Regions from separate parts of the Halomonas qaidamensis genome, predicted to be linked through region 3. Evidence: predicted binding sites of a transcription regulator. Region 3 holds the regulator's gene; each other region holds the start of a gene.
What was found. The regulator LexA, encoded in region 3, represses DNA repair genes until DNA is damaged. The targets are predictions, from matches to a motif close to TACTGTNTANNTANACAGTA.
Positions count from the first base shown of each region.

Region 1: a site for LexA is predicted at 8,750-8,769, ahead of K1Y77_RS08140 (LexA family protein). Genes of this name have one in related genera too.
Region 2: a site for LexA is predicted at 7,743-7,762, ahead of recN (DNA repair protein RecN). Genes of this name have one in related genera too.

Region 1 is NZ_CP080627.1:1,740,538-1,751,307, forward strand. It holds gene K1Y77_RS08075 (peptide chain release factor 3) at 1-1,366, opposite strand, end outside; gene K1Y77_RS08080 (hypothetical protein) at 1,412-1,645, opposite strand; partial or broken gene K1Y77_RS08085 (S-ribosylhomocysteine lyase) at 1,998-2,174, opposite strand; partial or broken gene K1Y77_RS08090 (universal stress protein) at 2,176-2,562, shown strand; gene K1Y77_RS08095 (MFS transporter) at 2,596-3,792, opposite strand; gene K1Y77_RS08100 (TraR/DksA family transcriptional regulator) at 3,859-4,200, shown strand; gene K1Y77_RS08105 (hypothetical protein) at 4,575-4,742, shown strand; gene radC (RadC family protein) at 4,925-5,422, opposite strand; gene K1Y77_RS08115 (lambda exonuclease family protein) at 5,512-6,123, opposite strand; gene K1Y77_RS08120 (ERF family protein) at 6,161-6,910, opposite strand; gene K1Y77_RS08125 (hypothetical protein) at 6,933-7,103, opposite strand; gene K1Y77_RS08130 (DUF932 domain-containing protein) at 7,226-8,194, opposite strand; gene K1Y77_RS08135 (hypothetical protein) at 8,292-8,630, opposite strand; gene K1Y77_RS08140 (LexA family protein) at 8,785-9,234, shown strand; gene K1Y77_RS17345 (Y-family DNA polymerase) at 9,231-9,608, shown strand; gene K1Y77_RS08145 (DinB/UmuC family translesion DNA polymerase) at 9,633-10,505, shown strand.
Region 2 is NZ_CP080627.1:280,593-291,362, reverse strand. It holds gene carB (carbamoyl-phosphate synthase large subunit) at 1-590, opposite strand, end outside; gene carA (glutamine-hydrolyzing carbamoyl-phosphate synthase small subunit) at 663-1,808, opposite strand; gene dapB (4-hydroxy-tetrahydrodipicolinate reductase) at 2,211-3,017, opposite strand; gene K1Y77_RS01410 (DUF2218 domain-containing protein) at 3,151-3,432, opposite strand; gene dnaJ (molecular chaperone DnaJ) at 3,608-4,762, opposite strand; gene dnaK (molecular chaperone DnaK) at 4,873-6,807, opposite strand; gene grpE (nucleotide exchange factor GrpE) at 6,979-7,608, opposite strand; gene recN (DNA repair protein RecN) at 7,809-9,482, shown strand; gene fur (ferric iron uptake transcriptional regulator) at 9,604-10,056, opposite strand; gene K1Y77_RS01380 (outer membrane protein assembly factor BamE) at 10,129-10,599, shown strand; gene K1Y77_RS01375 (RnfH family protein) at 10,601-10,770, opposite strand, start outside.
Region 3 is NZ_CP080627.1:1,600,259-1,611,028, reverse strand. It holds gene ppsA (phosphoenolpyruvate synthase) at 1-2,121, opposite strand, end outside; gene ppsR (posphoenolpyruvate synthetase regulatory kinase/phosphorylase PpsR) at 2,372-3,205, shown strand; gene K1Y77_RS07495 (hypoxanthine-guanine phosphoribosyltransferase) at 3,258-3,836, opposite strand; gene nagZ (beta-N-acetylhexosaminidase) at 3,891-4,901, opposite strand; gene K1Y77_RS07485 (L,D-transpeptidase) at 4,977-5,504, opposite strand; gene K1Y77_RS07480 (TetR/AcrR family transcriptional regulator) at 5,482-6,159, opposite strand; gene lexA (transcriptional repressor LexA) at 6,487-7,167, shown strand; gene K1Y77_RS07470 (energy-coupling factor ABC transporter permease) at 7,225-7,896, opposite strand; gene purU (formyltetrahydrofolate deformylase) at 7,915-8,769, opposite strand; gene K1Y77_RS07460 (ribonuclease J) at 9,046-10,647, shown strand; gene moaE (molybdopterin synthase catalytic subunit MoaE) at 10,729-10,770, opposite strand, start outside.

The DNA of each region.
Region 1 (10,770 bases), 140 kb from region 3:
GAGCGACGGTTTCAAACTGTAGCTGCCCAACAGCGCCCATAATCATCCCGGTCTTTTCTAGCGGTTCGAATACCTGGATAGTGCCTTCTTCACCTAGCTCTTTAAGCGCTTTGTTTAACTGCTTTGAACGGAGTGGATCGTTTAGACGCGCCGTTTTGAAAATTTCAGGTGAAAAGTGAGGGATGCCTGCCATGGCCAATAGCTCGCCTTCACTTAGCACATCGCCAATACGCAGCTTGCCGTGGTTGGGGATGCCAATAATGTCACCTGCATAGGCGGTGGTAAGGTGTGCGCGTTCTTGAGCCATAAAGGTAATAGCGTGGTCGAGTCGAATAGGCTTGGCACTTCGCGCGTGGTTAACTTTTAATCCCTGCCGATAGACGCCGGAGCATATACGTAAGAACGCAATTCGGTCGCGATGTTGCGGATTCATATTGGCTTGAATCTTAAACACGATACCTGAAAATTGTTTCCCATCAGGATAGACGGTTGTTTCTTTCGCTTCTCTAGGACGTGGAGAAGGTGCCCACTGGGTAAGCGCCTCTAGAATATCGCGCACGCCGAAGTTGTTAATCGCTGAACCGAAAAATACCGGCGATAAGTCACCTGCTAGAAAAGCTTCCTGGTTAAAAGGATCAGCTGCTTCTTGAACAATTTCCAACTCCTCTTTGAAAGTGGCGTGGGCAATTGGAAAATTCTTGGTGAGGTAAGGATCATCCACGCTTTCTAGCACTTCCACTGCCTGATGAGCAGTGTTATCGCCTGGGGTGAATTTAAGCATGTGGTGGCGACGCAAGTCGAAGACACCTGCAAATTCTTTTCCCATGCCTACAGGCCAAGTAATGGGGGCACAGGTGATACCTAGAATTTGCTCAATTTCATCAATGACGTCTAATGGTTCACGAACTTCACGATCCATTTTATTGATAAAGGTGATAATCGGGGTTTTACGCTGACGACAAACTTCTAATAATTTTATGGTTTGTGCTTCTACCCCTTTAGCCGCGTCAATGACCATTAATGCGGCATCTACAGCGGTTAGCACGCGGTATGTATCTTCGGAAAAATCCTTGTGGCCTGGCGTATCGAGCAGATTAATTACACACCCTTCGTGCTCAAACTGCATGACAGAGCTTGCTACTGAAATACCCCGCTGCTTCTCCACTTCCATCCAGTCGGAGGTGGCAAACTGCTGGCTCTTTTTGGCTTTTACGGTACCCGCTGTACGGATTGCGCCACCGTACATCAATAGCTTTTCGGTTAAGGTGGTTTTGCCCGCATCAGGGTGCGAAATGATGGCGAAGGTACGACGACGTTTTACTTCTTGTTCAATGGGGAACTGAGCTGCAAGAGCGGCGTTTTCCATATTGACCTCGTGATGTGGTTTGGCGAAGAGTAAACGTGGATTGAATCATTCATCCATGTAACGCCAAGCCTGAACGCCACGAACCAATGCGCGATTAGTAACGCTAAGAAATCGCCCGCGCTCTAAAATAGCCGATGTCACACCAGCCCCATGAATATCGCGATAAACCACCAGTAAGGGTGTTTTGGCATTCGTGGGTAAATAGCTGTGAACACTAGTCCACTCGCTGGATTTAGTTAATTCATCAATGTTGGGGATAAAAGCATCTTGTACTTGCATGGTCATTCCACTCACAGGTCGGTTTTGGCAAAGTCATTGCGTTCCGAAACGCAACGATTGCATAGCGTTGTCTGGAGGGAATAGCGCTAGGGCGGGGTAGGGCAGAAGCCGTTGTGTAACCGTGTCATTGAGTTTCCTCATGCAGTTACCAGCGACCTTAAGTAAAGGTATCTGGGGTAGGTTGAAGCATAATCTTACCACGATTGACCGCTAGTAAGTTTTTGTGTTCCGTAGGATGTTGTTACCACTAGAGTAGGCCAAGCGCGATGGTGTGAATTCGTCAAGCGCTTGGTTCATACCCTAAGTTGATGGTCAGTGAGCTAGATGAACTTAAGTTCAGGATAGAATCGTTTTAAGCAAAGACTTGTGTCCATTCATCACGTTTTTCAAGCAGATCGCTGGCAAGAGCTTGAGCGCCTTTCAGGCTATGACTGGCGGCCCAGCCGCACTGCATTTCGTTGCAAGCGGGTACTTCGGTAGCCGTTAAAACGTCTTCCAGCGTTTGGTCGAGTATCTTCAGTACTTCCTCTATGGTACGAGAGATAAATCAACCATTACTCATGGTACCGAAACAGTTTACGGCACCGCACAACATGATGATCGCGTTTGACGGTAGTAACCGGTCCGTAAAGGGGGGGAAATGCTAGCTAAAAGTCCCTTGTTTGAAGGCACTACTTGTCATGCCGTCATTGTGGGCGCAGAAACAGCTGAACACCGCTCGCAGCTTACCTGGGCGTTGGAAACGTTACGTGCACTGCGAAGGCGCGGGCGAAGTGGCAGAGAAGCTGCGTACCTATAATATCGATATGCTGGTAATGGGCGCCTATGGCCACTCGCGCATTCGCCACCTTCTAGTGAGTAGTACTACGACCTCGATGCAGCGTAACACCCAACTGCCGGTATTAACTTTGCGCTGAACACTTGCTTTCATTGCTTTCATTGCTTTCTACTTACTGCTCCGCCGTGCAGTTGGCTGCTTCCCGCAGTACGCGCTGTGCCAGTAGCCATCCGACAACGATGAACACCAGCATACCTATTAAAAGCGAGTAAAAGGGTACACCCACTCCAAGTGCTAACCCTAGTACCGCAGGCGCTATGCCGGTGGAGAACACCATGGATGCGCTAAGTGCTGAGCGTACCTTGCCAAGATGCTCAGCGCCCCATAGCTTGATCAACAGACCAGAGGCGATAAGCTCCTGAGCGCCCATGGCCAACCCGCCGCCTACCATTAGTGCCCAAATGCTGATGTTCCCACCGATGGTTAACGCCATCACCATGGCGATGGCGTAGGGTAACAAGTAAAGGCGCGCTAGCTTCACGGGCCCCAATTTATCGATCCATCGACCGCCTAGTAACGCACCCGGCAGTTTGGCGAAACCCATGCCGGTCAGCGCCAGTGCATAAACCGCCAGCGAGCTGTCGAGGGCTTCGGTTAATTGGGCTTGATAAATAAATAGCCCCGTCATGGTGATAGGCAGTGACATTAACAGGGGCAATAACAACCAGAAGCGTTTATCTCGAAAGGGGCGAGGGCCGTGGGGTGTTAGTTTCGTGGGTTTAACGCCCGGCGCGCTGGGCCAGGGGGCTTTCATTAGCAGCCACAGCCATGGCAGTGCAATAGTCCCGCACATTATCCACCAAAAAGTTTGCCAACTGCTCCAGATAAGCGCCGCAGCAACCAACGGTGGTAGCAGCGCTTCACCCAGTGGAATGCCTAAGTTTGCCAACCCAATGGCGCGGCCACGCATGGTGGAAAACTCTCGGGCGGCGAGCGTGTTACCCAAATGGGTCAACATACCCTGACCGCATAGCCGTACTATGCCAAGGCCGACTATCCCTAACCACCACCAGGGCGATAAGGTAAGCAGCACAACGCCGGTTAATAGCAGTAATAATATGATTGCTGCGAAACGTCGTGGGTTTATCCAATCAACAGATGGCCCAAAGCGCAGCATGCAGAAGCCCGCTATCAGAGTAACCACAGCATAAGCGGTGCCAAACTGGCTGACACTAAGCCCAAGGTGGTCTGAAAGAGGGGCTTGAAAGAGGCCAATGAAATAACTCTGCCCAAGGCTTGAGCTAAACATGGCCAAAAAAGCGATACTGAGTACGCTGCGGTGATCGCGCAGCAGGGTGCGATAGCCCATCGAATAGTCCCTTACGCGATCAAACAAATTAGTAGGGTAACGATTGTAGGCTAACTGGAGACGCAGATGAATCACCCCGAGGTGGATATAGCCGTTATCCGTGAGAAGCTGATGACACTCGACACCACGCTTCGTGAGGAGAGCGCAAGCAGTGAAGACTCACGCGATACTGTAATGTTGGATCAAACATCGGTAGGTCGGCTGTCGCGTATGGATGCAATGCAGGGGCAAGCGATGGCCAAAGCAGGCGAGCAGCGCCGCCAGTTAAAGCTAAAGCAGATTGCCGCTGCCCTGCAACGCATTGAGAGTGAGAGCTTCGGTGAGTGTATCGAGTGCGGCGAATGGATCGGAGCCAAACGCCTCACTTGGGATCCGCTAGTACTGAAGTGTATTGAGTGTGCCGATTAGCTAGGGTATGCAGGCTCCTCTCGAACGCTTTGCAGCCCTCCAATTATTAACTGAATTTTAAAAAAGCGCTGAAAGAGAATTATATTAGAATACTTTAAAAAACTGCTCTTGGCCGATAGCGGCCAAGCTAACTTTGGTGATGCAGAGTTGCATATCCGAGAATCATGGCACTGAATGCATCTGGTGCCAGGGAGAGAATTGCTTAGCCTGTGCTGTTTAGGTGTGTTGTTATTATCTGTATCAACCTGATGGTCGAGAGGAAATTGAACTGACGCCTGATAGCGCCATCGAAGGAAATATCAGATAAAGGTCGGCTTTTGCTGACAAGCTATTACTACCCGTTCTTGCAGGATGGGGTCTTCGCGGAGAACTTTATGGACTACGAACATGCAATTGTGAAATTCGAAGACGGGATTGCCACCCTGTTCTGCAACGGCTGCGGCATTATCATCGCTGAGGGTACCCAGCACGAGGATAGAGAGCACTACTGTACCATGTGCATGAGCGGCAATTGCAAAGCAAAATTCAAGGACGGAAACTGACATTCCCAGCCCGCCACGCTCCGCGTTTTAGGGAAGGGGCGTGGAATAGATGTTGTGAACATCATTAATCTGAAAACTCTTTAACATCCGCTCTTGGCGGTTTGCTGAAGTAACGAAAAAATAAAGCCAGTTTGACGGATGGAGCTGCCTTTCCGGCAGCTCCGTTATATGAATCTGGGGCTCTACAAATACCCCATTTCGGCGAACGACCTACAACCATCACTCCCCACTACTACGTGATCAATCACTCGAATATCCATTAGCCCCAGGGCCTCTTTGAGTCGCTCGGTAATGCGCCGATCTGCATTGCTAGGCTCAGGATCGCCGCTGGGGTGGTTGTGAACGAGGATAACAGCAGCTGCGTTGCAGGCTAGTGCCGCTTTCAGCACTTCCCGTGGGTACACGCTGGCCGCGTCGATGGTGCCTCGAAACAATTCTTCAAAGCGTATCACGCGGTGTTGGCTGTCGAGGAACAGCACGCTGAACACCTCATGCTCATAGTCCTGCAGCAGTAGCTGCAGATGCTCAAACGCTTGCGAAGGCTGGGATATCTTACGGCCTTTAGCGAGTTTACGCCGTGCGAAGTGCTTGGCCATGGTAATGATGTCGGTTTCGGTAACCAGTGAAGTGACTAAGTAGGTGCCCGCCACTTCACCGGCTTTAAGTTTGGAATGAGTCATGGTTACCTCCAAAAAATAAAAATGCCGGGGTGGTGGCCCCGGCGTCTATGTCGTTGATAGTGAGTGGGTGTTTTGGGTCAGGGGGCAGATCACGCTGCCATCACTTGACTCATGCGCCGCTCCATTTCTTCGTGGAATGCCTCGACGCGCTCGGCAATCGTGCGGATCATGATGTCGTCACGGTAGGCACGCTTAATAAACAGCGGCATGCCAGGCCAATAGCTCACAAAGTCGATCCACTCCCGCTCGCTAACCCACAGCCCTCCTTGGCATTGTGCAACATGCTCGGCGGGAATCTCCCCGCTCAGTAGCACTTCTATCTGGTACTTAGGCAATTTGGTTTTGATTTCCAGCAAGCCGTTATCACCCACCAAACTGTCAGGTGAGTAGCCCACCTCGTGATTGAGGATAATGCCCACTTCCTGTGGCTCCGGTTCACCAGTGGTGTCGCGGTAGAGCTCTCTTGCTACACTTTCTAGCTCGTGGCCCCGTCGGGTATGCGCATTGCCCTGAAACGGCTCGTCCAGTTCGCCGGTAATCCGCTCGCCAATCAGCTGATGCATATACGAAAAGGCCCCGGTGCCGAATCCACCAGGGCCTTTGCCGTTGACCAGCAACGTTTTTAGCTCCGACATGGTGACGCGCCCTAAGCGCGCCGCAAGCCATTCAGGGGAGCCTTGCTCCATGTTGAGTACCTGCATGGATGCCTCCTTTACTCAGGTAGGGTTGTACGCCGTTTTACTTAACCGCTCGCTTGGTGAGGGATGCCCGCAGCTTGTCAAAGTCCGTCTGAGGCACCTGAACGGCGGAACCGTATTTGCCGCTGAACCACTCCTGGGTCGTGGCGGGGCATTGGCTAATCAGCCGCTGAATCTGTCCCGCCTGAAAGGGTGTTACTAGCTTTACTCTAGTGCAGGTGTTGCCGTTATCGTCCTGGCCTCGCGTGGTGATGTTTAGCAGGGCACTCAGCACGTAACGTTTGCCATAGCTAGTAGACGAGCCAAAAGCCTGTACCGCGTTTTTGTTACCGCTCATGTCCGCAGGCAGTAGCATGCTGGTCTCTTCACGGTGACCGTCCTTGTGCATCAACACACCGGTGACCTGAATGCCACGTTCTTGCGTCTGAATCCGGAAGCTCACTGCAAAGCCGTGCTTCTGCATAATGGGTCGCACGGTATCGACGATATCTTCCAGCGTGGCGTACTTACCGTTATTGCCTTGGCCATGTTCTTCGATGCTGGGTAACTCGGTCTGCATGGCCGCCATGGCCGCGCTATAGGCCATCATGGCCTGGCGATCCATCACCCGCTCCTGCATCTGTAATAAGCGTTCCATCTTGTCGATATCAACGTCTGGGTTAAGCGCCGCACGCTCGATGACCTGAATGATGGCCGTGCTTTCTGCAAGGTGAGGGGCAGGCACCGTAGGAACAGCTTGTAAAGAGGGTGCAGATAAGTCGTGATTTACCACATTAGTTTTAGTTGCCATGACGAAGTACCTTCAATAAGGATTAAAGATCGGCAGGAAGCTCACTAGGTGAAACGGGGCATAAGCGCAGCTCGGTGCGATAGAGCTGCCCCTTTGCCATGACGTAGGTCTTGGCATAGGTTTGGTCTTGGGTAAGCAGTCGTTCCGTTAGTTGGGTTAATGCGATATCTAAATCAAGGCTAAGATTGGCCATGGTGTGCTCCACGTAAAATGCAAAAAGCCCAGCCGTGTAGATGGCTGGGCTGATCGCGCTATCCAATAAGGGGTAAGATAAAAACCAAAAGAATTAGTAGTAAGATGATGAGAAACAGCATGTCAGCTCACCAGGGCAAGGGCCGTTTGCAATGCCTCCTGCTTTAACTGAGCCCCTTGACCAAACCACGCTGAATCCAATCGAGTATCGTTACTACGCGCACGCTTGTCGTGATCCACGTACTCGGTAATAGCATTGAGCAAGCCCCACGCAGTATCTTTGGCAGTGTCGAGATGAGAACCGCGGCCTTCGCCGTGGTAGAGCTTCTGTACCTTGTTAAGCGCCCGATAGTTGGGCAGTTTGGAAGGATCGTCTATCGCCTTATCAATACCGCAGAGTACCGACTGAAAATACTGCTGTGCCTCGCCGTGGTCGACCTTGCGTTCCGCTAACGCCTTCATGCGATACATGAAGTCGTTCCACTGAGAAACAGAAATACCCAGTTGGCGTTTCACTGCACGGGGGTCGAACTCCGAACGGTGGGGCACCTTCACCGCCTGCGACGTACCATCCACGACAATTTGTAGCGTGTTATTGCACACTACCCGCACCGTGGTGGGGGTCGCCATAGTGGCTAGGGTGCCATCGCACGACGTCGCCAACAGCAAGTAGTCGTTCACCTCATCCTGGCCTTTCAGCGAGGTGCTTAAGCCGCTACGGGCCAACGCCCAGAATTTACGCCCACCTTTAAGCACGCCCGCTGTCTCCAGCTCATAACCGGCGTATTCCGTTAGGTCGCGGTAAAACTCCAGAATCTCCTCAGGCTGCACCACCTTATAACGCTGAGATACTACGGAAAGGGGAGCCTTGGTATCCGAGCGATAGAGCACCTTCTGTTCTGGGAACGAGTGGATGCTACCCAAGTGGCTGGCACCCTCGGCAATAAACCGCACTGGCGCTTCTTCAATATGCCAATTCATACCGGCCTGTTGCTGCCAGATTTCCAACGGTTGATGACGTGAAAGCTGCTGCCCCAGGCCATGCCAAGGGGTATCGCCAACGTAAGCCATTTGTTCAACTAGATGTGCCATGAGTCATTCTCCAGATATAAAAAAACGCTGACGAATCGCCAGCGCAAATAAGTGGTTAAGTAAGGGAGCCGCCCATAGGCGAAGGTAAAAGCTGGGGTTAGTGGGCAGACGCTAAGGGAGGATAGGGATAGCGAAACGCTTGACCGCACGACAGGCATAGCCATGGGGTGCCGTTACCCAAGGGCAGCCACTGTTTAAGCAGCGAGTGGGCGATACGGGAGCCGGTTTGGCCACCGGCAACCGCGCCCATCAATGCAGCAGGCAGCTTTGCAAGGGGAAAGCGAGTGACAGCAACCGCAAGTGGGCCGGTCATGGCCGTCGCACGCCAGGCACCGATGGCACCGCCTAACAGGGTGCTACCCACCACGCCAACGCGTTGGGCAGCCTCAAGGTTCAATGTGCGCGGTGACGCACAGCGTGTGCAGGATTGGGGCATAAACAGCGCTCCTATGCAGAGGAAAAGGTTTCAGGGTGGTGGATGCATAGGAGTGATATAGGTCTGAATTTTTTTGGCTTTGACCTTTAGGGGCTTGCGCCCTCTGGCTGCTTTATTAATACTGTCTTTATATACAGTAAAAAGAGGTGCCCTTATGTCTTTACCTGTTTCCCTCATAGGCCAAGCGGATGCCATGGCCTTGCCCAGTCCCTTACCGTTTTACTCTAGCGCCGTGCGTGCAGGGTTCCCCTCACCAGCGGATGACCACCTAGATACCGATTTGGATCTGCACACGTACGTCGTTAAGCGACCGGCAGCAACCTACTTTGTGCGCTCCGAAGGTGACTCCATGATCGGTGACGGTATTCATCATGGAGATTTGTTGGTGGTTGATCGCAGCTTGGAAGCGTTGCCGGGGCGAATTATCGTAATCTGTGTAGATGGAGAACTCACGGTGAAACGTCTTGAACGTGTGGGCCAACGTACTTATCTCTGTGCGAGTAACGCCGCTTACCCGCCCATTCCTATTGATGGCCGCGAATCCCATGTTTGGGGTGTCGTCACCCATGTGATTCACAGCTTGCCAGGGGCTACGGTGCAATGATCGCCTTAGTCGACTGCAATAACTTCTATGTCTCTTGCGAGCGGGTATTTAACCCGGCGCTCGAAGGGCGTCCAGTGGGAGTGCTATCAAATAACGATGGTTGCGTAGTGGCTCGCAGTAACGAACTCAAAGCCCTAGGTGTGGAGATGGGGACGGCCATGCATCTGCTTGCACCGCATATTCGTCGCCAAGCGGTGTTGCTCTCCAGTAATTACGCCCTGTATGGCGATATGTCCCAGCGGGTCACCGAAGTGCTAGGCGAGTTTTCACCCCATGTTGAGATTTACTCCATTGATGAAAGCTTTGTAGGGTTTCAAGGCTTCGAACATAAGACCCTGGAGGCACGGGGCCAAGCCATGCGCGATACCGTTTGACAGTGGACAGGCATTCCCGTATGCGTGGGGTTTGCACCTACCCGCGTATTGGCCAAAGTGGCGAACCAAGCGGCTAAAAAACATCCCGCCTACAAACAGCACGGGGTGTGTAAGCTGACCGCTGATAGTGAAACGACCAAGGCACTGCTTAAGCAGTTGCCGGTGACCGAGCTGTGGGGCGTGGCGCGCCGTACCGGTGAACGTTTAAGGGTGATGGGTATTGAGTCTGCCTGGGATCTGCGCGAAGCAGACCCTAAGCGTATTAGGCAGCGCTTTAGTGTGATGCAGGAGCGCATCGTCTGGGAGTTGCGGGGGCAACCTTCCATTCAGCTAGATGACATGAGCCAGCCCAGACAACAGATCATGGTTTCTCGTTCGTTTGGGCGACTTACTAACGATCCCCGTCAGCTAAGGGAGGCGCTACGGCATCATGCCGCCAGGGCGGGTGAAAAGCTTCGCAAACAGCGAAGCGTCACCAGCGCCATTATGGTGTTTATCCGCACCAACCCGTTTCGTAAAGATTTACCCCAATATCGCCAACGCGTGGTGATATCCCTGGAGCGACCAACTGACGACAGTCGGGAGATTATTGCCGCCGCAGTGCAAGGGCTACGCCGTCTCTGGCGAAAAGGATACGCCTATCACAAAGTCGGCCTAATGCTGCTTGATCTATCCCCCAAAGCTAACCGACAGCTCACCCTTGAAACCCCGCAAACTGACGAAGCGGCTAAGCGCAGCGAACGCCTGATGATGACGATGGACAAGCTCAACCGTGAGCTGGGTAAGGGAACGGTACAGTTGGGCCTGCCCCGTAAAGGAAATGCCTGGGCGCTGCGCAGTGAGCGGAGAACGCCTCGTTACACTACCAAGTGGAACGAGCTGTTGGTCGTTAAGTAGGCCTAACACGCTTGTATGGTGCTGGTCATGCTAGGGGAAGTGCCATTTTAGAAAGAAAATACTGACTGGTATCATTATCTGAGCAGATGCCGAGCCCAAAAGGCTTCTAGTTATCTTGTTGAAAAAATGGAATTATTTTTATTGAAAGGAAAGATGGATAAAGTTGTCATGGTCGGCAGAAACCCGCTTACCATGCGGGTTTAGTATTCTAAATACTAAACCATCGATCCGCTTTAAATGACGGTAATAGTATTATGCTCCTTTG
Region 2 (10,770 bases), 1.3 Mb from region 3:
TCGAAACCGCGAGTACAGATCTCTTCGAACTCTTCTTTGTTATACGCCACACCGCCGCCGGAGCCGCCCATGGTGTAAGAAGGACGAATAATGGTCGGGAAGCCGAGCTCCGCCTGAATTTCCCAGGCCTCGTCCATGGTGTGCGCCACTTTCGCTTTCGGACACTCCAAACCAATACGCTTCATGGCTTGATCGAACAGATCGCGGTCTTCAGCCATGTTAATCGCATCAGCGTTGGCACCGATCATCTCGACGCTGTACTTTTCCAGTACGCCATGCTTTTCCAGGTCAAGCGCACAGTTGAGCGCTGTCTGGCCACCCATGGTGGGTAAAATCGCATCAGGGCGCTCGACCTCAATGATCTTTTCCACCGCTTGCCAGGTAATTGGCTCGATGTAGGTTGCATCGGCCATAGCCGGGTCGGTCATGATGGTGGCTGGGTTGGAGTTAACCAAAATAACTCGGAACCCCTCTTCACGCAGCGCTTTACACGCTTGGGCGCCGGAGTAGTCAAACTCGCAGGCCTGGCCGATGACAATCGGGCCAGCGCCAATGATAAGAATGCTGTTGATATCGGTACGCTTAGGCATAACGGTTCCCGCAAAATAGGTGACGATGAGCGACAAAAAAACGGCGTTACATGGCTGCTATCAAAGGCAGCGTTAGCGGCGCGCCTGCATCATGGCAATAAAGCGATCAAATAGCGGCGCCACATCGCGCGGGCCGGGGCTGGCTTCCGGGTGACCCTGGAAGCTAAACGCCGGGCGGTCAGTGCGCTCAATCCCTTGCAGCGTGCCATCAAACAGCGAACGGTGCGTAGCGCGCACGTTGGCTGGCAGAGTCGCTTCATCGGCGGCAAAGCCGTGGTTTTGGCTGGTAATCATAACCGTGCCGGTGTCTAGGTCTTGCACCGGATGGTTGGCGCCGTGGTGGCCGTGGCCCATCTTCACGGTTTTGGCACCCGAGGCCAGCGCCAGCAACTGGTGACCAAGGCAGATACCAAATACCGGCGTGTTGGTTTCCAATACTTCCTGAATCGCTTTGATAGCGTAGTCACAAGGCTCGGGGTCACCCGGGCCGTTAGCCAGAAAGACACCATCCGGATTCATTGCCAGCACGTCAGCAGCAGGCGTTTGTGCTGGCACAACCGTCAACCGGCAGCCACGCGCGGCCAGCATGCGTAGAATGTTAAATTTCACGCCGTAATCAAACGCCACCACGTGATAAGGGCGCTCGCCTTGCGTCGTATCTGCGTAACCCTCGCCCAGGGTCCACTCGCCTTGTGTCCATTCGTAAGCCTCTTTGCACGAGACCTCTTTGGCCAGATCCATGCCCTTCAACCCAGGAAATGCCTTCGCTGCCGCTAGCGCCCGCTCTACCGCATCATCGCCCTCTGCTTCTGCACCCGCCAGAATCGCGCCGTTTTGCGCGCCTTTATCGCGCAGAATACGCGTTAAGCGGCGGGTATCGATATCCGCAATGCCCAGCACATTTTGGCTTTTCAGATAATCGGAAAGGCTTTGCTCTGAACGGAAGCTGCTGGCTAGCAGAGGTAAATCACGAATCACCAGGCCCGCTGCGGCAATCGATGCCGATTCCACATCTTCAGAATTAATGCCGGTATTGCCGATATGGGGATAGGTCAACGTGACGATTTGGCGGGTATAAGAGGGGTCAGTGAGGATTTCCTGGTAGCCGGTCATGGCTGTATTGAACACCACCTCACCGCTTGTGACGCCCTCCGCGCCAATGGCTATGCCATGAAACACACTGCCATCTTCCAGGGCCAATATCGCGGGTTTGCTCAATGCGGGGTTATTCAAGACAAGTTCTCCCATGCTGGTGGGAGCCTGTGGGCGCAGGCTCGGCGATCCGGTTTGTCGGCGTTTGCGTGCAAACGTCGGGTCGTAAAAAAGCGGGACGAAGCCGATAGTAAAAAATCGGTTTCATCCCGCTTGTTGTTCTCTTCCGTGGCGTTTAGCCATGGCGCAGCATTTAGCTGACTATTTTTTCTAACCGAAGGCCAGTGCAACAAGCGCGGTGCTTTCTCTACATGTACATCTTCAACGCCTATTGGCGTGTGTTCAATGCAGATTTGTTGCTGCTTTTTGCAGCCACTGGGCCAAAATTTTTGGAATGTTACAGGATTTACCGACTTTAGGCTAGCCCTTTATTGTCACGCTAGCACCTGGGGTCGCTCTGACAATACCTTAGCTTAGCTCCAATACATCCTGCATATCGTAACGGCCATGCGCTTTGTCGGCGACCCAACGGGCGGCACGTACCGCGCCTTTGGCAAAGGTCATACGACTAGAGGCTTTATGGGTAATCTCGATACGCTCACCTTCTGTCGCAAACATCACCGTATGCTCACCAACGATGTCGCCAGCACGTACAGTGGCAAAGCCAATCTCTTTGTCGGTGCGCGGGCCACACTGCCCTACCCGTTCAAAAACACCATGCTCTTTTAGCGTGCGGCCAATGCTCTCTGCGACCACTTCACCCATCTTAATCGCGGTGCCGGAAGGCGCATCCACTTTATGACGGTGGTGAGCTTCGATCACTTCAATATCGTAGCCTTCATCACCAAGAGCTTTAGCCGCTGTTTCGAGCAGCTTAAGGGTTAGATTAACGCCTACGCTCATGTTGGGTGCAAATACCATGGCAACTTTATCACGGTAGCTATCCAGCTCGGCTAGCTCGTCATCGCTCATCCCGGTAGTGCCAATCACAATGCGCTTGCCGTGTTCAGCGCAGAACGCCAAATTTGCCAAGGTGACCTGCGGCGCAGTGAAATCGATCAGCACGTCGAAGTCATCTACGATTGCGGCGAGAGAATCTACCGCCACTACGCCGCGTTTGCCAACGCCCGCCAGCTCACCGATGTCCGCACCTGCCAAGGAACTACCTGGCTCAACGATGCCACCTGCTAGCGAGGTATCCGCCTGCTGTTCTACCGCATTTACTAAGGTACGGCCCATACGGCCTGCTACGCCTACAATGGCAATTCGGGTCATGGAAACTCCTGCGCGTGCGTCGTTCAGCACCCAGCTTGATATAAGAAAGCCACGGGTTAAAAGGGGTCAAGATTATAACAGACCCCTCTTAATGATGCGGCGCTTAAGGGAACGCACCGCTACTTTGAACGAATTAGTTCTCCCAAACGATTTCCAGCGGTTCATCATTGGCCATACGAACAAGATGACTCTCCACCACGCCCTCTAACTGGTCTAAGTGGTTCTCTTCCAGCGTCTCAAGAGAAACAATCAGGCGATCCGGCTCGGCATGCATTAAGCAAGTTCCATTGGCAAAGGTGATTTTGGCTTCCTGTTCTCCATGCTCAACCTCAAGCTTGTGCGCCCAATGTTTGCACAAACGGTTAATCAAGCGCTCGCCAGAAGAGGTGATGATTTCGGCACGGGATAACGGCATCGTATGCTCTCCATAAAGTTTACGAATAAGTTCTCACTAGCGTAATCCTCTCAATAGAAACCGCAAAGCACAGAAAAAGAATTATTTGCGCTACCCTTCCCCAACCAACCGGCAATAAAAACGCCCCAACACACGAAGGTGATGGGGCGTTGAGCTGCCGTGAAGTGAATTGCCGTTACGGCTTCATATCTTCAAAAAACTTCTTCACGCTGTCGAAAAAGCCGGTCTTCTTCGGCGAATGGCTGTGACTATTGCTGCCATCAAAGCTCTCTTGCAGCTGACGAAGCAAATCTTTCTGCTCGTCGTTGAGATTAACCGGCGTTTCCAATACCACCTTGCACAGCAAGTCACCCGCTGCGCCGCCGCGTACCGGCTTCACGCCTTTACCACGTAACCTGAAGAGTTTACCGGTTTGGGTTTCCGGCGGAATCTTCAGCTTCACACGGCCATCTAGCGTAGGTACTTCAAGCTCACCACCTAATGCAGCATCAACAAAGTTGATCGGCACGTCACACTGTAAGTGTTTGCCATCGCGCTGGAAGATGTGGTGCGGCTTAATAGCGACCTGAACGTACAGATCACCAGGCGGGCCACCGTTAATGCCACTCTCACCTTCGCCGTTCAGGCGAATGCGATCACCGGTATCGACACCCGGCGGAATCTTCACCGATAGCGTGCGCGTTTCCCGTACACGGCCTTCGCCGTTACATTTGTGGCATGGTACTTTAATGTGCTGGCCACTACCGTGACAGGTCGGGCAGGTTTGCTGAACCGCAAAAAAGCCTTGCTGCATACGCACTTGGCCATGGCCATGGCACGTAGGGCAAGTTTCTTTGCTAGAACCTGGCTCGGCACCTTCACCATCGCAGCGGTCACACTCAATATGACGTGGCACACGGATATCAACAGTTGTGCCAGAAACTGCGTTTTCCAGATCAAGTTCTAGGTTGTAGCGAAGGTCGCTACCACGAGCAGGGGCGTTAGGGCCACGACGACGGCCACCACCGCCACCAAAGATATCGCCAAACACATCGCCAAAGATGTCGCTGAAATCGCCAGCGCCACCACCACCGAACCCGCCACCGCCAAAGCCACCGCCTTGGCCGTCTACACCGGCGTGACCAAACTGGTCATATGCCGCGCGCTTTTCGCCATCGCTTAAGACTTCGTATGCTTCTGACACTTCGCGGAATTTTTCCGCTGACGTGTTATCGTCCGGGTTTCGATCAGGGTGGAATTTTTGCGCCAAGCGGCGGTAGGCCTTTTTGATCTCTTTCTGATCGGCCCCTTTTTCGACACCCAGGACTTCGTAATAATCGCGTTTGGACATGGGTCCTACGCCTCCTGGTTAGCTACGCACTTAATTAGGCGTCTGTTGCGGAAACAGCAACGCGGGAGTTGTCTCCCGCGTCACCGCATTCCTTAGCAGATAGAGGTGATTTACTGCTTCTTCTTGTCGTCGTTGACTTCTTCATACTCAGCGTCAACCACGTCATCCTCTGGCTTAGTGCTAGTATTTTCAGCACTTTCGCCGTCCGCCTGTTGAGCAGCTTCAGCCTGCTCGGCGTACATTTTCTGCGCTAACTTACCAGACACTTCGGTCAGTGCATCCAGTTTCTGCTGGATGTTGTCCTGATCGTCAGTCTTCACTGCTTCTTCCAGCTCGCTAATTGCGCTCTCGATGGCTTGTTTCTCGTCATCAGTCGCTTTATCGCCCGCTTCTTGCACGGTTTTACGAGTGGCGTGAATCATGCCATCTGCTTGGTTACGCAGCTGCACTAGCGCTTCGAACTTCTTATCTTCGTCCGCGTGTGCTTCCGCATCGCGTACCATTTGCTCGATCTCTTCATCCGTGAGACCGCTGGACGCTTTAATGACAATCGACTGCTCTTTATTAGTCGCCTTGTCTTTGGCTGATACGTTCAGAATGCCGTTGGCATCCAGATCAAAGGCCACTTCAATCTGCGGCACACCACGCGGTGCTGGCGGAATGTCTGCAAGGTCAAAACGACCCAGCGACTTATTCTGCGCAACTTGCTTACGCTCACCCTGCACGACGTGAATCGTTACTGCCGTTTGGTTATCATCCGCCGTAGAGAAGGTTTGTGTCTTCTTCGTGGGGATGGTGGTGTTTTTGTCGATCAACGGTGTCATTACGCCGCCTAGGGTTTCGATACCTAGGGTTAGCGGCGTCACATCTAGCAGCAGTACGTCTTTTACGTCGCCGCCAAGTACACCGCCCTGAATCGCCGCACCAACAGCAACCGCTTCATCAGGGTTAACGTCTTTACGCGCTTCTTTGCCGAAGAAATCAGCGGCTTTCTTCTGCACCATCGGCATGCGCGTCTGGCCACCGACCAGAATCACTTCGTCGATTTCAGATGCAGACAAACCAGCATCTTTCAGCGCCATTTTGCACGGGTCGAGCGAGCGCTGTACCAGATCTTCAACCAATGACTCCAACTTGGCACGTGTCACCTTCACGTTAAGGTGTTTCGGGCCAGTATTGTCAGCGGTGATATACGGCAGATTAACATCTGTCTGCTGTGCACTAGAAAGCTCAATTTTGGCTTTCTCGGCCGCTTCTTTCAGACGCTGCATAGCCAAGTTGTCGCCAGACAGGTCCATACCGCTATCCGCTTTGAACTGGTCAACTAAATAGTTGATCAGCGCCAAGTCGAAATCTTCACCGCCCAGGAAGGTGTCGCCGTTGGTGGCCAACACTTCAAACTGGGTTTCGCCGTCAACGTCTGCCACTTCGATAATAGAAATATCGAAAGTACCGCCACCCAGGTCGTATACCGCGATGGTTTTATCACCACGGGATTTGTCCATACCGTAAGCTAATGCGGCAGCAGTCGGCTCGTTAATGATGCGCTTAACATCAAGACCGGCAATACGGCCCGCATCTTTAGTTGCCTGACGCTGGCTGTCGTTAAAGTACGCAGGTACGGTAATAACCGCTTCAGTTACTGCTTCACCGAGATAGTCTTCGGCGGTTTTCTTCATTTTCTTCAGCACTTCCGCGCTTACCTGCGGCGGTGCCATTTTTTTACCTTTTACTTCAACCCAAGCATCACCGTTATCAGCTTCGGTGATTTTGTAAGGCACCATTTTGATGTCTTTTTGTACGACATCATCTTTAAAGCGACGGCCAATCAGGCGCTTAATCGCGTAAAGGGTGTTTTCAGGATTGGTGACGGCCTGACGTTTTGCTGCCTGGCCTACCAGCGTCTCACCATCGTCGGTGTAGGCAATAATGGAAGGCGTAGTGCGGCCACCTTCGGCATTTTCAATTACTTTAGCGCTGTCACCATCGAGCACTGCCACACAAGAGTTGGTGGTGCCCAGATCGATACCAATAATGCGTCCCATAGCAAAAACCTCGAATTCGGTTGTTACAAAACTGATGTTTGAAAGCTGATGTCAAAAAATCTGCTTTTTGAAACTTAAAGCGTCTGCGGGTTTTCCCGCGGGTTGCCCTTTATTTGGGGGCCGCTTGCAGCATTTCAAGGGGCTTTTTTTTTGCTTTGTGTCAACCAATGATTAATTGGCTTTTTGGCTGACTACCACCATCGCTGGGCGAACTAGGCGACCGTTAAGCAAATAACCCTTCTGCATCACTTCCATGACGGTATTGGGTTCAAGCTCGGGATTCGGCACCATCGCCATCGCTTCGTGAACCTGCGGGTCAAAGGGCTCACCCTGAGGCTCAACGCTTTCCACGCCAAATTTATTCAATACGCCTAACTGCATTTTAAGGGTCATGGAAACGCCCTCACGATGAACGTCAGAGGCTCCGTCTTCCATGCTCTCTAGGGCTTTTTCCAGACTATCAACAACGGGCAATAGCTCTTTGACAAATTTCTCTAAAGCAAATTTGCGCGCTTTTTCAGCTTCTTGCTCAGCCCGGCGACGCACGTTTTGAGCTTCAGCAGCGGCACGTAGCGCTTGGTCTTTAGCTTCCGCCAAGCTCTGCTCAAGCTCTTCCACCTGAGCGGCTAGCATATCGGCTTCTGGGTTTCCTACGTCGCCCTCTAGCGCCGCGTCTTCCTCGATCAACCCTTCCAGCTCACCTTCAATCAGGCGCTCTTCAGCCGCTTGCTCGGTGACTTCTGCCTCTTGCTCTTGGCGGGCCAGCTCATCTTCTAATGGGGTTTGCGGTTCTTTTGCCATGCCTAGCTCCTGAAAAATATGCAGCGGTGGCATTAACGGCCACCTCGGTTAAGTAACGAGTATTAACCACGTATGAACGCTATATGGGGGCCATAAAAGCCATCTCAAGAGGGGCATTGAAGTGAGTTATAGACTACTGTATAAAACAACAATTATTGGATAAGTATCCAGCTTCTGTGCCGCACGCCTCAGGAGGCCTTATGCTTACGCAGCTAGCAATCCAAGATTACGCTATTGTCGACCGCCTTGAACTCGACCTAACCCGCGGCATGACGGCGATCACTGGGGAAACCGGGGCAGGCAAATCAATTTTACTCGGCGCCCTTGGCCTATGTTTAGGTGAGCGTGCCGACGCCGGCAGCGTGCGCCACGGACGTGAACGCACCGACCTTTCCGCTCGTTTTGATATTCAGCACCTGCCCGCTGCCACCGAGTGGTTGACTGCTCGTGAGCTGCCTGCTGACGAGTGCTTATTGCGCCGCGTAGTGACGGCCAGTGGTCGCTCCAAAGCGTGGATCAATGGCCACCCCGCCACCATCGCTGATCTAAAATCGCTGGGCGAGCAGCTGATCCAAATCCACGGGCAGCATGCCCATCAGGCACTTATGCGTGAAGAAACCCACCTTGCTCTGCTAGATGATTATGCAGGGCTGCGTGAGCAAAGCCAGCTGCTGGCTGAAACGTTCCGCGAATGGCGCAGCGCCCGTCGTCGATTAAAAAAACTCAGCGAAGAAGGCAGCGAAGTTGAAGCAAAACGCCAGTTGTTACGCTACCAAGTAGAAGAGCTCGATCAACTTGGATTGGCAGAAGGTGAGCTACAAACACTCGAAGAAGAACAGCATACCCTTGCCCATGCGGAAGAGACACTACGTGAAACCCAGTTTGCCGCCGACTGCTGCGCGAGCGACGAAGGCGGTGCTCTGTCGCTGTTAAACCAAGCTTATGCCCATTTAAGCGCGCTACCCGGCAGTGATAAAGGCACGCTGGCCAACACCTTGGCGATGCTTAGCGATGCGCGCATTCAAGTAGAAGAAGCTTCCAGCGAACTTAATCGTCTTGCCAGCACTACCGAGCTAGACCCAGAGCGCTTAGCTTGGGTAGAAGAGCGTCTGGGCGACGTTCATCGCATTGCGCGCAAGCACCACGTGGCCCCAGAAGAGATTTGCGCACTGCACACCAGGCTCAGCCAAGAAGTTGCTCAGTTGGAAGCCAGTGACGACGACTTAGAATCACTAAGTAACCACGTCGCCGAGTGCCGCGAGCGCTACCGTAAAGATGCTAAGCAGATGAGCGAAGTGCGTCAAAAAGCCGCTGCGTGCTTAAGCAAAGAAGTGCAGCAGCAGCTGGCTTTCCTGGCCATGGGTAAAGCACGTTTTGAGGTAGCAGTCACTCCGCGTGAAACACCAACGCCAGAAGGCCTCGATCACGTTCAGTTCCTGATCAGCGCTAACCCCGGCCAGCCTGCTAGACCGCTCACTAAAGTTGCTTCGGGCGGTGAGCTATCGCGTATCAGCCTTGCCATACAAGTTGTTGCCGCCTCGCACTCCACCATTCCCAGTCTAGTATTCGATGAAGTAGACGTGGGTATCTCAGGAGCAACGGCCGAAATTGTGGGGCAACTGCTACGCAAGCTCGGCGAAAACGGTCAAGTAATGACAGTCACACACCTGCCTCAGGTAGCCGCACAGGCGCATCAACACCTACATATCGAAAAACGCGCCAAGCGGGATAGTACGCTGACCCAGATGGCCCTACTGGACGAGCGTGGACGGGTTAGTGAACTCGCCCGCATGTTGGGTGGCGTAACTCTCTCGGACCAAACACTCGCTCACGCTAGAGAAATGCTACACGCTAGCCAGCGACCACCGCATTAAGCTTTTTTTAAACGCTAGGTTTTAAACGCTAGGCGTAAAAATAAAGCGACCAAGCATAAAAACGCCCCCAGGGCGCGAATGAAATATCACTCGCACCCTGAGGGCGCTTTATTTAACACGACTATTTCCTATTTGTAGGGCCACTGTCCTGTCGCGTTACGTCCGACCCACGGGGGCGTACATAAAGCACCAGTGCATGGTCCACAAGTTCGTAGCCGTGCTCTTCAGCAATCTCTTGCTGACGACGCTCGATGATTTCATCGACAAACTCAATGATTTCACCGCTCTCTAAACACACCATATGGTCGTGGTGGTCTTCTTGAGTCATCTCGAACACCGCATGGCCACCATCAAAATTATGACGGATCACCAAGCCCGCTGATTCAAACTGAGTCAGCACGCGGTACACGGTAGCCAAGCCAACATCCTCGCCCGCATCAATCAGTGTTTTATACACTTCTTCTGCGCTAAGGTGGTGTTGACCCGAAGCATTTTCGAGAATCTGCAGGATCTTGACGCGCGGCAGGGTCACTTTCAGCCCGGCTTTGCGCAGTTCATGGTTCTGATCGGCCATGGTTGCTCTTCGCAGTAACAGGTTAGGTCGGGTATGATCGACCGAAACCACGATAGTGAAGAACAGGCTCAAATGCAAAAATTGACTCGTATCATTACTCTTTCCGTTGCCCTAACCGTTGTTAGTGGCTGCAGTTACGTTGGCGTATACAAGCGTGACATCCCCCAAGGCAACTTGGTGACCCAAGAGATGGTCGGCCAGTTACAACCAGGGATGACGCAAGAACAAGTCACTTATGTGATGGGGCGTCCGCTGCTGGAAGCGCCGTTTGATACCCGCGAATGGGATTACGTTTACCGCCTTGATAAAGCGTACGCAGGCGTCGAGCAGAGACGTGTGACTCTCACGTTCGATGATATGGGGCGTTTAGTAAACGTTGAACAACAGGGTGATTTCTCAGGTGATCTACCGATCAGCACGGATACCAGTGTAGGCCCCGCAACAGAAACAGCTGACCCAATCTCAGGCATCAACACGCCTAGCCAGCGAGCACCGACGCCAGAAAGTGCCCCAGAGCCTCAGCCGGTGATGTCTTCAGACTAAATCACTTGCCTCCGGCTTGACGCTTTGCCCGCTCCAGGCGGGCAGCTTTGGGGTCTATTTCTAACGAGCGATATACTTCAACCCGGTCGCCTGGACGCAGCGTCTGTTTTTCAGGCTGACGCAGCGCCTTGCCAAAAATTCCTAGCGGTGCTTGTTCAAAGGTGTCGCTGG
Region 3 (10,770 bases):
GGTCAAATCGTTAGAGCCAATAGAGAAACCATCAAAGTACTCAAGGAACTCATCAGCCAGTAGCGCATTAGCTGGCAGCTCACACATCATGATAACTTTTAAGCCATCAGGATGAGACTCACCGCCCCGCGGCAAGCCATTAGCAGCCAACAACTCGACTACCTCGCGCGCTTCATCGGTGGTGCGAACAAAGGGCACCATGATTTCAACGTTATCAAAGCCCATTTCTTCACGAACCCGCTTAAGCGCTCGGCACTCAAGCTCAAAACAGGGTCTAAAGGCATCTGAGATATAACGAGAAGCCCCCCTGAAACCAAGCATTGGGTTCTCTTCACCGGGTTCGTAGAGTTTGCCACCAATAAGGTTTTCGTACTCATTTGATTTAAAATCAGAAAGCCTTACGATCACTCGCTGGGGGTGAAAAGCAGCAGCCAGTGTTGAAATACCTTCGACCAGCTTATCAACATAGAAGCTGACTGGATCATCGTAACCGGCGGTGCGTAAATCGATAACTTGCTGCAGATCGGCAGGCAGCGTGTCGTAATCCAACAGCGCTTTAGGATGCACACCAATCATACGGTTGATGATGAATTCCAACCTGGCGAGACCAACCCCCGCATGGGGCAAACCAGCAAAGCCAAAGGCACGATCCGGATTACCCACATTCATCATAATTTTAAAGGGGATCTCAGGCATTGCATCAACACTTGACACCTTACAATCAAATGCCAAAAGCCCTTCATAGACGTGCCCAGTATCACCTTCAGCACAAGACACCGTGACATCCATGCCTTCTTTGAGCTGAGTGGTCGCATCACCACACCCTACCACTGCGGGAATGCCTAATTCTCGGGCAATGATGGCGGCATGACAGGTTCGTCCACCGCGGTTTGTTACAATCGCTGACGCACGCTTCATGATCGGCTCCCAATCGGGATCGGTCATGTCGGTCACCAGAATATCACCCTCTTGAACCTTGTCCATTTCTTCAGGACTTAGCACTGTTTTTACCGTACCACGCCCAATACGCTGACCAATCGCCCGTCCAGTGATCAGTGTGCGTCCTTTCTCACGCAGGTGAAAGCGTTCTAATTTACCGCCTTCTTGTTGAGAAACAACGGTTTCAGGGCGAGCTTGAACGATGTAAAGCTGACCATCGTCGCCATCTAGCGCCCACTCAATATCCATCGGGCGCTGATAGTGCTTTTCAATGGTTATGGCTTGCCGCGCGAGATCCATAATCTGTTCATCGTTAATACAGAACCGACCACGATCTTTGAGTGGCACGTCAACAGTTTCAACCGACTTACCGGCACTGGCGTCTTGGCCGTAGATCATTTTGATCAACTTAGAGCCCAGTGTGCGACGCAGTACCGCAGGGCGGCCCGCTTCAAGCGTGGGCTTGTGCACATAAAACTCGTCAGGATTAACAGCCCCCTGAACAACCGTTTCGCCAAGCCCCCACGAAGCGGTTACAAACACCGCATCGCGGTAACCAGACTCTGTATCCAAAGTAAACATGACCCCGGAGGCACCGGTCTCGGAACGAACCATCTTCTGCACACCCGCCGACAGCGCTACATTTTCATGGGCATAGCCGCGGTGAACGCGATAGGAGATCGCACGGTCATTAAACAGCGAGGCGAACACTTCGTGCACCGCTTGCTTAATATTGTTAAAGCCTTCGATGTTTAGGAACGTTTCCTGCTGCCCTGCAAAAGATGCATCGGGCAAGTCTTCTGCTGTTGCCGAGCTGCGTACGGCAACTTTCAAGCTAGGATGTTTGGCTTGAAGCTGCTCATAGGCATCACGTAGCGCGTTTTCAAATGCAGGGGGAAGTGGGGTATCAATAACCCATTGGCGGATGGTTTTTCCAGCCTCGGCCAACGCTTTAACATCATCGACATCAAGGCGAGCAAGGGTGGCATTGATACGATCATTTAACCCTTCGTGAGAGAGAAATTCACGATAGGCATGAGCCGTCGTGGCAAAACCACCTGGCACTGTCACACCGACACCCGACAAATTCGATATCATTTCGCCAAGCGAAGCGTTTTTACCACCCACGCGTTCGACGTCTGCCATACCTAGCTGATCGAACCATAGAATGTACTCTTCCACGCAACCCCCTCGCTTTTAGACTGCTTCGCGACCCGGTAGGCCGACTCTTATAGACAATGCCACCCTAGCATTGCCATACAGCATTCGCCATTGGTCTAATAGCGTACGGAGTGGAGGTTTTTTACAACAAAACGCTATAAATAGCTTTTTATGTAGTGGGCACGAAAAGCACGCAGAATTAAGCACCAAATATTGTGCTAATCCGCGGTGCAACCCACAATAGGCGTTCTATTTACTGGTGGACTTGGTTATGAAGCGTACAGCTTTTTTTATTTCAGATGGCACTGGCATTACTGCGGAAAGCCTTGGGCGTAGCCTCTTGGCCCAATTTAGTGATGTTGAAATTAATATGTTAACCAAGCCTTACATCGACACGTTAGAAAAGGCACAGGCATTAGCAGAAATAATCGAGTCTACTGCTAACCGCGATGGTCACCGTCCTATTATTATTGACACCATCGTAGATCAGGACATTCGCAATGTTATTCGGCAAGCCTCTGGATTTAAGGTAGATATTTTCTCCACCTTTCTAGAGCCGCTCGAACAAGAATTAGAAACGCACTCTTCCTATAGTGTTGGCAGGACGCACTCAATTGGTAGCGATGATGTCTATATGGATCGCATCCATTCAGTACACTTTGCACTAGATAATGATGACGGTGCTCGCACCCATCAATACGATAAAGCCGATATTATTTTGGTCGGCGTCTCTCGTTGCGGTAAAACGCCCACGTCTCTTTATTTAGCGCTTCAGTTTGGCATACGAGCAGCTAACTACCCATTGACTGAAGATGACCTGGATGAAGATGGCAGCTTGAAGCTACCTAAAGTGCTAGCACCGCATCGCCATAAATTATTTGGCCTGACAATTGATGCCCGCAGACTAGCAGCGATTCGCAATGAGCGGCGCCCAAATAGCCGTTACAGCTCAATGGATCAATGTTTACAAGAAGTTGGTCAAGCAGAATCGCTTTACCGTTCGATGCATATCCCGTTTATCGATACAACGCGCTTCTCGGTAGAAGAGATTTCAACGCGTATGATTGCCGAAACAGGCTTAACGAGGCGTTTTTCACCTCGCTAAGCCTAAAAAAGTGCCAATGTAATGCACTGGGCTTATTAAGATCTCAACTTAACTACATGCCCTTAGGAGCAAATATCCCAGGGGCGTTACGCCAGTAGCCTTTGTAGTCCATGCCAAAGCCGAAAACGTAACGATCGGCGACTTCAAGGCTACAGTAATCGGCTTTTAAGCCAGGTACTGCTTTACGGTCGTGCTGTTTGTCTACTAGTACAGCCGTGGTAACGCTTGCCGCTTGGGCTTCCTCGCAATAGGCGAGTATGGCCGCCAATGTTGACCCTTCATCAAGAATGTCATCGACGATGACAACGTGGCGCCCTGCCATGGGGATTTCTGGTGAAACGCGCCAGAAAAGCTCGCCACCACGCAATTCGTTGCGGTACCGCGTTGCATGTAAATAGTCTACTTCCAGCGGAAAACCAAGTCGTGTTAACAGATGTCCTGTGGTAATTAAACCACCATTCATAACGCAGTAAAAAACCGGCAGTTTATCTCCTAGATCTTTGCTAATCGCTTCAGCCATTCGATCCAGCGCACGCTCTACCTGCTCTTGGGAAATTAGGCAGTCAGCGTTATCCATCAGCTCACGCATTGAGTCAAGCGACTCAAGCGCCTCTTTATCCAATTTAGACATTGGGTTACTCCAGGACGAGATTAACAATTAAATGATGTTAGAAAGGGTAGGTAACTAGGTAGCCAACGCCTCTAATTTAGCGTGGGTGCGGCGCCAACGACCTAATGCAGTTAGTGCATCTAAATCTGGCCGGGCCCGTCCATAGCGTAGCTTGGTGGGTCGTTTACTTTGCATTCCTTGACATGATTCAACAATTTCTAACGCAGCTGAGCGATCATTACAGACCAGCAACATATCGCAGCCTGCGGCTAGCGCAGCGCTAGCGCGCGCCTTTGGATCACCAGCCTCATGGGCACCTGCCATGCTTAAATCATCGGAAAAAATACAGCCCTTAAATCCTAGGGACTCTCTTAACATACCCAGCCAATTAGGCGAAAAACCAGCCGGACGGGAATCAAATGCGCTGTAAATAACATGGGCAGGCATAACGCCATCAAGCTGTGCCGCCAGCTGACTAAACGGGACAAGGTCATGCTGTTTAATCACTGACAGGGGGCGATCATCTACCGGTAACGCTACATGAGAATCAGCGGCAACACCCCCGTGACCAGGAAAGTGTTTCCCTACCGCAGCCATACCTGCTTCATGCAAGCCATTAATAAAACTCTGCCCCAAAAGCGCGACATGGGCAGGGTCAGTGCTGAAGCTGCGATTCCCAATAACAGTGGATATGCCACTTTCAACATCTAAGACAGGCGCAAAACTAATATCAAGACCACAAGCAGCCATTTCCATACCCAGTAGCCAGCCAGTATCTTTAGCTAACGTGAGTCCTGTCGTTGGATCATCAACAAATTGTTCACCAATACGCGACATAGCAGGAAGATGAGTAACACCTTCTTTGATACGTTGAACCCGGCCACCTTCTTGATCAATGCCAAGCAAAAGCTCGCTGCGGACGCGACGAATATCACTGCAAAGCTTTCGGACCTGGTAAGCATTTTCGACATTTCTAGCAAATAGAATGACACCACCCACTGCAGGGTCCATCAAAAGATGTTTTTCAGCTTGCGTTAATCGTGGCCCTTCTAGGTCGAGCATGACCGGGCCTAAAGAGTGAGTCATTGTGATGGATCCAACAAAAGGGTGACTGATTTTAGTTGATCAGCATCGTGTGTCAAAAAATCAGTAATGAATCGACTAGGCTTGACCATCATGAAGCCAGACAGGTGTACCAGGTCGGGCGTGCTTAAATAGAAAAAGCAGATCACTATTACGCAGCCGGATGCAGCCATGTGACGCAGCGATACCCATTGGTTGGTCGGGTGGCGTGCCATGCAAATAGATATAGCGACGCTGAGAGTCAACACTACCGCCTCGGTTAAGCCCCAGTTCTAAACCACAAAGCCACAAAATACGCGTTAATATCCAATCACGATGAGGAAATTTCTCCGCGAGTGCTGCCGAAAATACCTCTCCCGTCCATCGACGCCCACGAAAAACCGCATTGTCAGGTAGACCGTCACCAACTGACGCACGGATATAGTGCCACCCACGAGGCGTTTGACCACTTCCCTCCTGCTGCCCGACGCCTTTTTCACCCGTTGATACAGCGCACGTATATTGCGGCGTGCGCCCTATCCAATAGCACAATTGCTGTTGCTGGATATTAATTTCTATCCACCCTTCATCCAATGGCGGCAGCTCAGCTAGCGTGGGCGTTCGCATAATGTCCTTCGTCAGCGGCAGGTGGCAGCGGCGCATTCATAGCGGCAACCACCACTGGGCGTAAGCGTCTCACCAAATCTCTTACCGTTACTTGCTCATTATAATCCTTGGCGGCAATGTCTCGCAGTGCATCTAGCCCAGACAGCGTAAAGATCACGGTACCAAGCATAAAATGCAGCCGCCAGAAACGTTCAGCATCAGGCAAATCAGGCGTTGCTTGACGCACAAGTTCTGTAAAGCGGGTAAAGACATCGCCATACTGCTGCTGAATGTAACGTCGCAAATGGCCCTGTGCCTGACTATACGCCAACCCTAAGAGACGCATAAAGACCTTCAGACTATTACGCTCGGCAGGTACCGTCAGCACCGTGCTCGCCATTGTTTCCAACAATACTTCAAGGGGTATTACATCACCGTGATAGTGCGCTTCAAGCTCATCAAGCGCAGTATGAAAGCGCTCAGAAAACGGATCTAAATAACGTGCAAACACCGCTTGGATAAGTGCTTTCTTAGAGCCAAAGTGGTAGTTAACAGCAGCCAAATTGACCCGCGCTTTGCTGGTAATATTGCGCAGCGACGTTTCAGCAAACCCGCGCTCAGCAAATAGTACCTCTGCAGTATCAAGGATACGCGTTACCGTATCAGATTGCGCCATAGCGCCCTCCAGAAAACGAGTGTTTAAAACATCGTTAAATACTATGCCATAACGTAAGCTGGCTCAATCACTTATCGTTGGCTTTTTGTTCAACGCTAACGGACGCTTTAAGCGCATATTCAAACGCCTGCCGAACACTACAATTGATACGCTACTGAGATAACACCACGCTCATTCGTATAGATCTCCTTACCAATAAGAGGCCACCGATAGCGCCACTGTAGGGCGCTCTACCATGTACTGGACAGAGCAACATACTGTATACTTAACCACATACTGTTTAAGCCGACAGGTAGTTACTGTCTTGTCCAATTTTTGGAGGTTGTTATGTCACGCCCACTTACCGCGCGCCAGCAACATGTTTTTGATTTTATTGTTAAAACAATGGGTGAATTTGGCTATCCACCTACCCGAGCGGAAATTGCAAAAGCACTGGGATTCCGCTCACCTAACGCGGCCGAAGAGCATCTGAGAGCACTTGAGCGCAAAGGTGCCATTCGCATTATTCGCAATACCTCGCGAGGGATACGCTTACCTAATCAAGAACCCCAAGAGATAAGCGATGTTCCTGCCACAACACTCCCTGCGCAGGCAGAGCCACTACCACATAACGGCCTGCCCGTTATTGGAGAAGTTGCCGCAGGAAGCCCAATTTTAGCGGCTGAACATATTGATCGTTATTGTCCGCTACCGGCTGAATATTTCACCCCTAAAGCAGACTACCTACTTAGGGTGCGTGGTTTATCCATGAAAGATATCGGCATATTAGAAGGTGATCTGCTTGCTGTGCATCGGACTGATCGCGTTCGTGATGGCCAGATTGTGGTAGCAAGGCTGGAAGATGAAGTGACCGTTAAGCGTTTTAAACGTCAAGGGCATACAGTGACGTTGATGGCAGAAAATAATGATTTCGCACCAATTGAAATTGATCTGCGTACGCAGCAGCTAGATATTGAAGGGGTCGGTGTCGGTGTCATCCGTGGCGGCAATGGCCAAGCGCTTGGATAAGAAAGTGTAAATAATGCTGAGGCAATCGATAGAGGATGCCTCAGCATTACTGGAGTATCATTGAGAATCTATATAGCGGTGGTCATTAAAGGTCGCTACCCAACCCGGGTGGTACACCAGCAAAATGCTCAACAGCATGCCAGTAATGAAGGCTTCCGAGGGCATGAGTAGTGGTAGAAAGCGCGCATACTCTTGAGCTAAATAAATCGCCTCGGGATCAGTACCTGCAACGACTATTAACAATACCGCTGATAAACCGCCACCCAATGTCGCTAGCGCAGCGCCAAAGAAGCCACATGCAAATAGAAACACCATTAGGTTATCCGGCAACCGTCGATCAACTAATCGCCATACCAGCCCGGTAATAACTGCAGGGACAATACCGGTTACCAACACGTTGGCCCCAAGTAATGCCCACTCGTTGCGGCCAATAGCGCACATCGCAACGTTAATCAGTATATTGCTAATTAGCGCAAGCGGCATTTTGAAGACCAGCGTCATTAAGACGGTAAATACTAAGTGTAACGTTAGCCAGTCGACCGCTTGAGCACGCAGCTGCCACATCAACACCACCGTTACCGTTGCTGCTAGCCAGCGGTGCTGAAGTGCCACATCGTCAAACAGAGCCTGCCATGGTCGAAGCCACAGCATCCATACAAGCATGCTAAGCGATAGCAACCAAGTCAATATCAACGCCCAGGGGGCTAAAACACTCTGCGCAAACGACATGGCAGTCCCTATTCGTAATTAACTAAAAACCACCGTTTTATTACCATGGATGAGCACTCGATCTTCTAAGTGCCACCGCAAACCGCGAGCCAACACGGCTTTTTCAACATCGCGCCCAAAACGCACGAGATCTGTTGGCGTATGACAGTGACTTACCCGATGAATATCCTGCTCAATAATCGGCCCAGCATCCAACTCTTCGGTAACATAGTGACAGGTGGCCCCAATCAGCTTAACTCCTCGCTGATAAGCTTGATGATAGGGCTTAGCACCGGCAAAAGAGGGTAAAAAACTGTGGTGAATATTAATCACTCGACCTGCGTATCGTGAGCAGAGAGAAGGCGGCAAAATCTGCATATAACGCGCCAGCACCACACAGTCAGCCCGGGCACTATCAATCTGCGCTTGAACTTGCTCGAAAGCAGCCTGCTTGTTATCAGGATCAACGGGCACATGATGGTATGGAATGCCATACCATTCAGTAAGAGATCGCATATCCTCGTGGTTTGAAATTACCCCAACGATATCACAGTCAAGTTCACCAGCCTGCCAACGGTACAGTAAATCAACTAGGCAGTGAGACTCACGCGACACCATTAACACCACACGCCTGCGTTTTTGAGTATCAACCAGCGACCACTGCATGTGAAAGGCCTCTGCCACTGGCTCAAACGCACTACGCAGCGCCTCTGCTGACATACCTAGCGAATCTGCCAGAATTTCATAACGCATAAAAAAGCGACCAGTCTCAAGATCAGAGTGCTGGCTTGCCTCAGTAATAGAACCACCTTGCTGAGCAATAAAGCTTGAGACACGCGCCACAATGCCCACTTGATCAGGGCAAGAGACCACCAAACGGTAATAATGAGACATAAATAAACACTCTTGACATATTTTAACGGCACGTTCGACAAGCCCCTACCATCAGTAGGAAAACTGTATATAAGTGAAATAGTGTACCTTATGCATAGCAAGGAAGCACCGCAGCTGAGTGCCGTGATGATTGTTACCCGCCCCTGCCTTCCCGTATAGTTAAGGTCTTACTTTTTAGGCTTTTCATTACTGATGCATCCACCACGCGTTCAACTTCGTCCCCGCCGTCGCCCACCGCTGCACTTACTGCCGCTAGGTGGGTGTGGTGAAATTGGAATGAATCTTACGCTGTATGGATACGACGATACGTGGATCGCCGTCGACTGCGGCATGATGATTCGTCAAGATCTACCTAACTCCCCATTGCAGGTGCCCAATACAGAGACACTAGCAGCGTTAAGCATTACCCCTAAGGCTCTCTACATTACTCACGGCCATGAAGATCATATTGGCGCTGTGGCATGGCTTTGGCCTAAGTGGAACTGCCCTATTTTTGCAACACCGCTAGCAGCGGGGTTGCTGCGTCACAAGTTCGCAGAGCACCAGCTTAGCAGCGCTGCCATTCAGGTTGTGGAGCCGGGCGATGCCATGGAACTTGGCCCTTTTACGCTGCGTTACCTTTCGGTCACCCACTCAATTCCTGAAAGCTGCTCAATTCTAATGCAGGCAGGTGACTATCGCGTACTGCACACAGGAGACTGGAAATTAGATCCTAACCCGTTAATCGGCATGCCCATTGACGCTGCTCAATTTCGTGCACTCGCACCTATTGATTTGGTCGTAGGCGATTCCACCAATGCCCCGATGCCCGGTCATTCTGGCAGTGAAGGAGACGTAGCAAAGGCACTTGCCCATACTTTAAGACAGTGCACAGGCCGCGTCGTTGTATCATGTTTTGCGAGCAACCTCGCCCGTGTATTAGCCATTGGGTTGGCTGCGCAACAATGCGGCCGACGGGTCAGTCTTATGGGTCGCTCAATGGAGCGTATGGTGAGTGTGGCAAGAGGGCTGGGGTATCTAGACGACTTTCCGCCGTTAGTGCCGCCCCATGATCTAGGCTATCTGCCGCCAGAAGAAGTTGTGATTATTGCCACAGGCAGCCAAGGCGAACCGCGTGCCGCGCTACAGCGTTTAGCACAGCGCAGGCATCCGTTTGTTGATCTGGAGCCTGGCGATAGTATTATTTTTTCTGCCAAAGCTATACCTGGTAACGAGCGCCCTATTGAACAGCTTAAAAAACGTCTAGCGCAGCTTGGGGTAGTAATTTTCGATGAAATGAACCATCCAGAACTACATGCTACCGGGCATCCTGCTGAAGATGAGCTAAGAAAACTGTATCAATGGGTTCGCCCAAAAACATTGCTGCCAGTTCACGGTGAAGCTCGTCACCAGGCCGCCCATCAGGAAATTGCCGCCAGCCTCGGCATTAACGCTCCGCTCGCTCCGGTAAATGGCGACATGCTGGCGTTCGACAATCTAGGGTTACGTTGCGAAGCTCGCCACCCACAGCCTCCCTGTATCGTGAACCAAAATAGCGTTGTGCCTCATCCAGGGCTTGAGACAGGTTCTCACTCGACACGACGCGGCAGCCTGTTTTTGGCGCTTCCCGTTACGGCTACCGACACTGGCTGGTGCCGGATTGGCCGTTTAATGCTGGATGCTAGCGCGACCAGCCCACTTGACGAAGACAGTTTCAGCGAATGGCTAGATGACCAGCTGGAAGAGATAGAAGCGGCCACCTTGGCTGATTTACGCCAAGCGCTACAGCCAAGATTAATTCACTGGTTAGCCAATCACCTCCAACACATGCCAGACGTGCACTTGCAGATAATGGCAACCGAAATGCCCTCGTCAGAAGCGCTTGGCAGTACGTTTTAGACGGCGAAACTAACGGTCACGGCGGTACTAGCGATCAAAACTAATATCCTTAGCCCGCCATCCCTGGCTTGTTATCCTTAACTACCAACGCTCTGCCGCCTGCTGATCGGTGTGGCGCTCTTT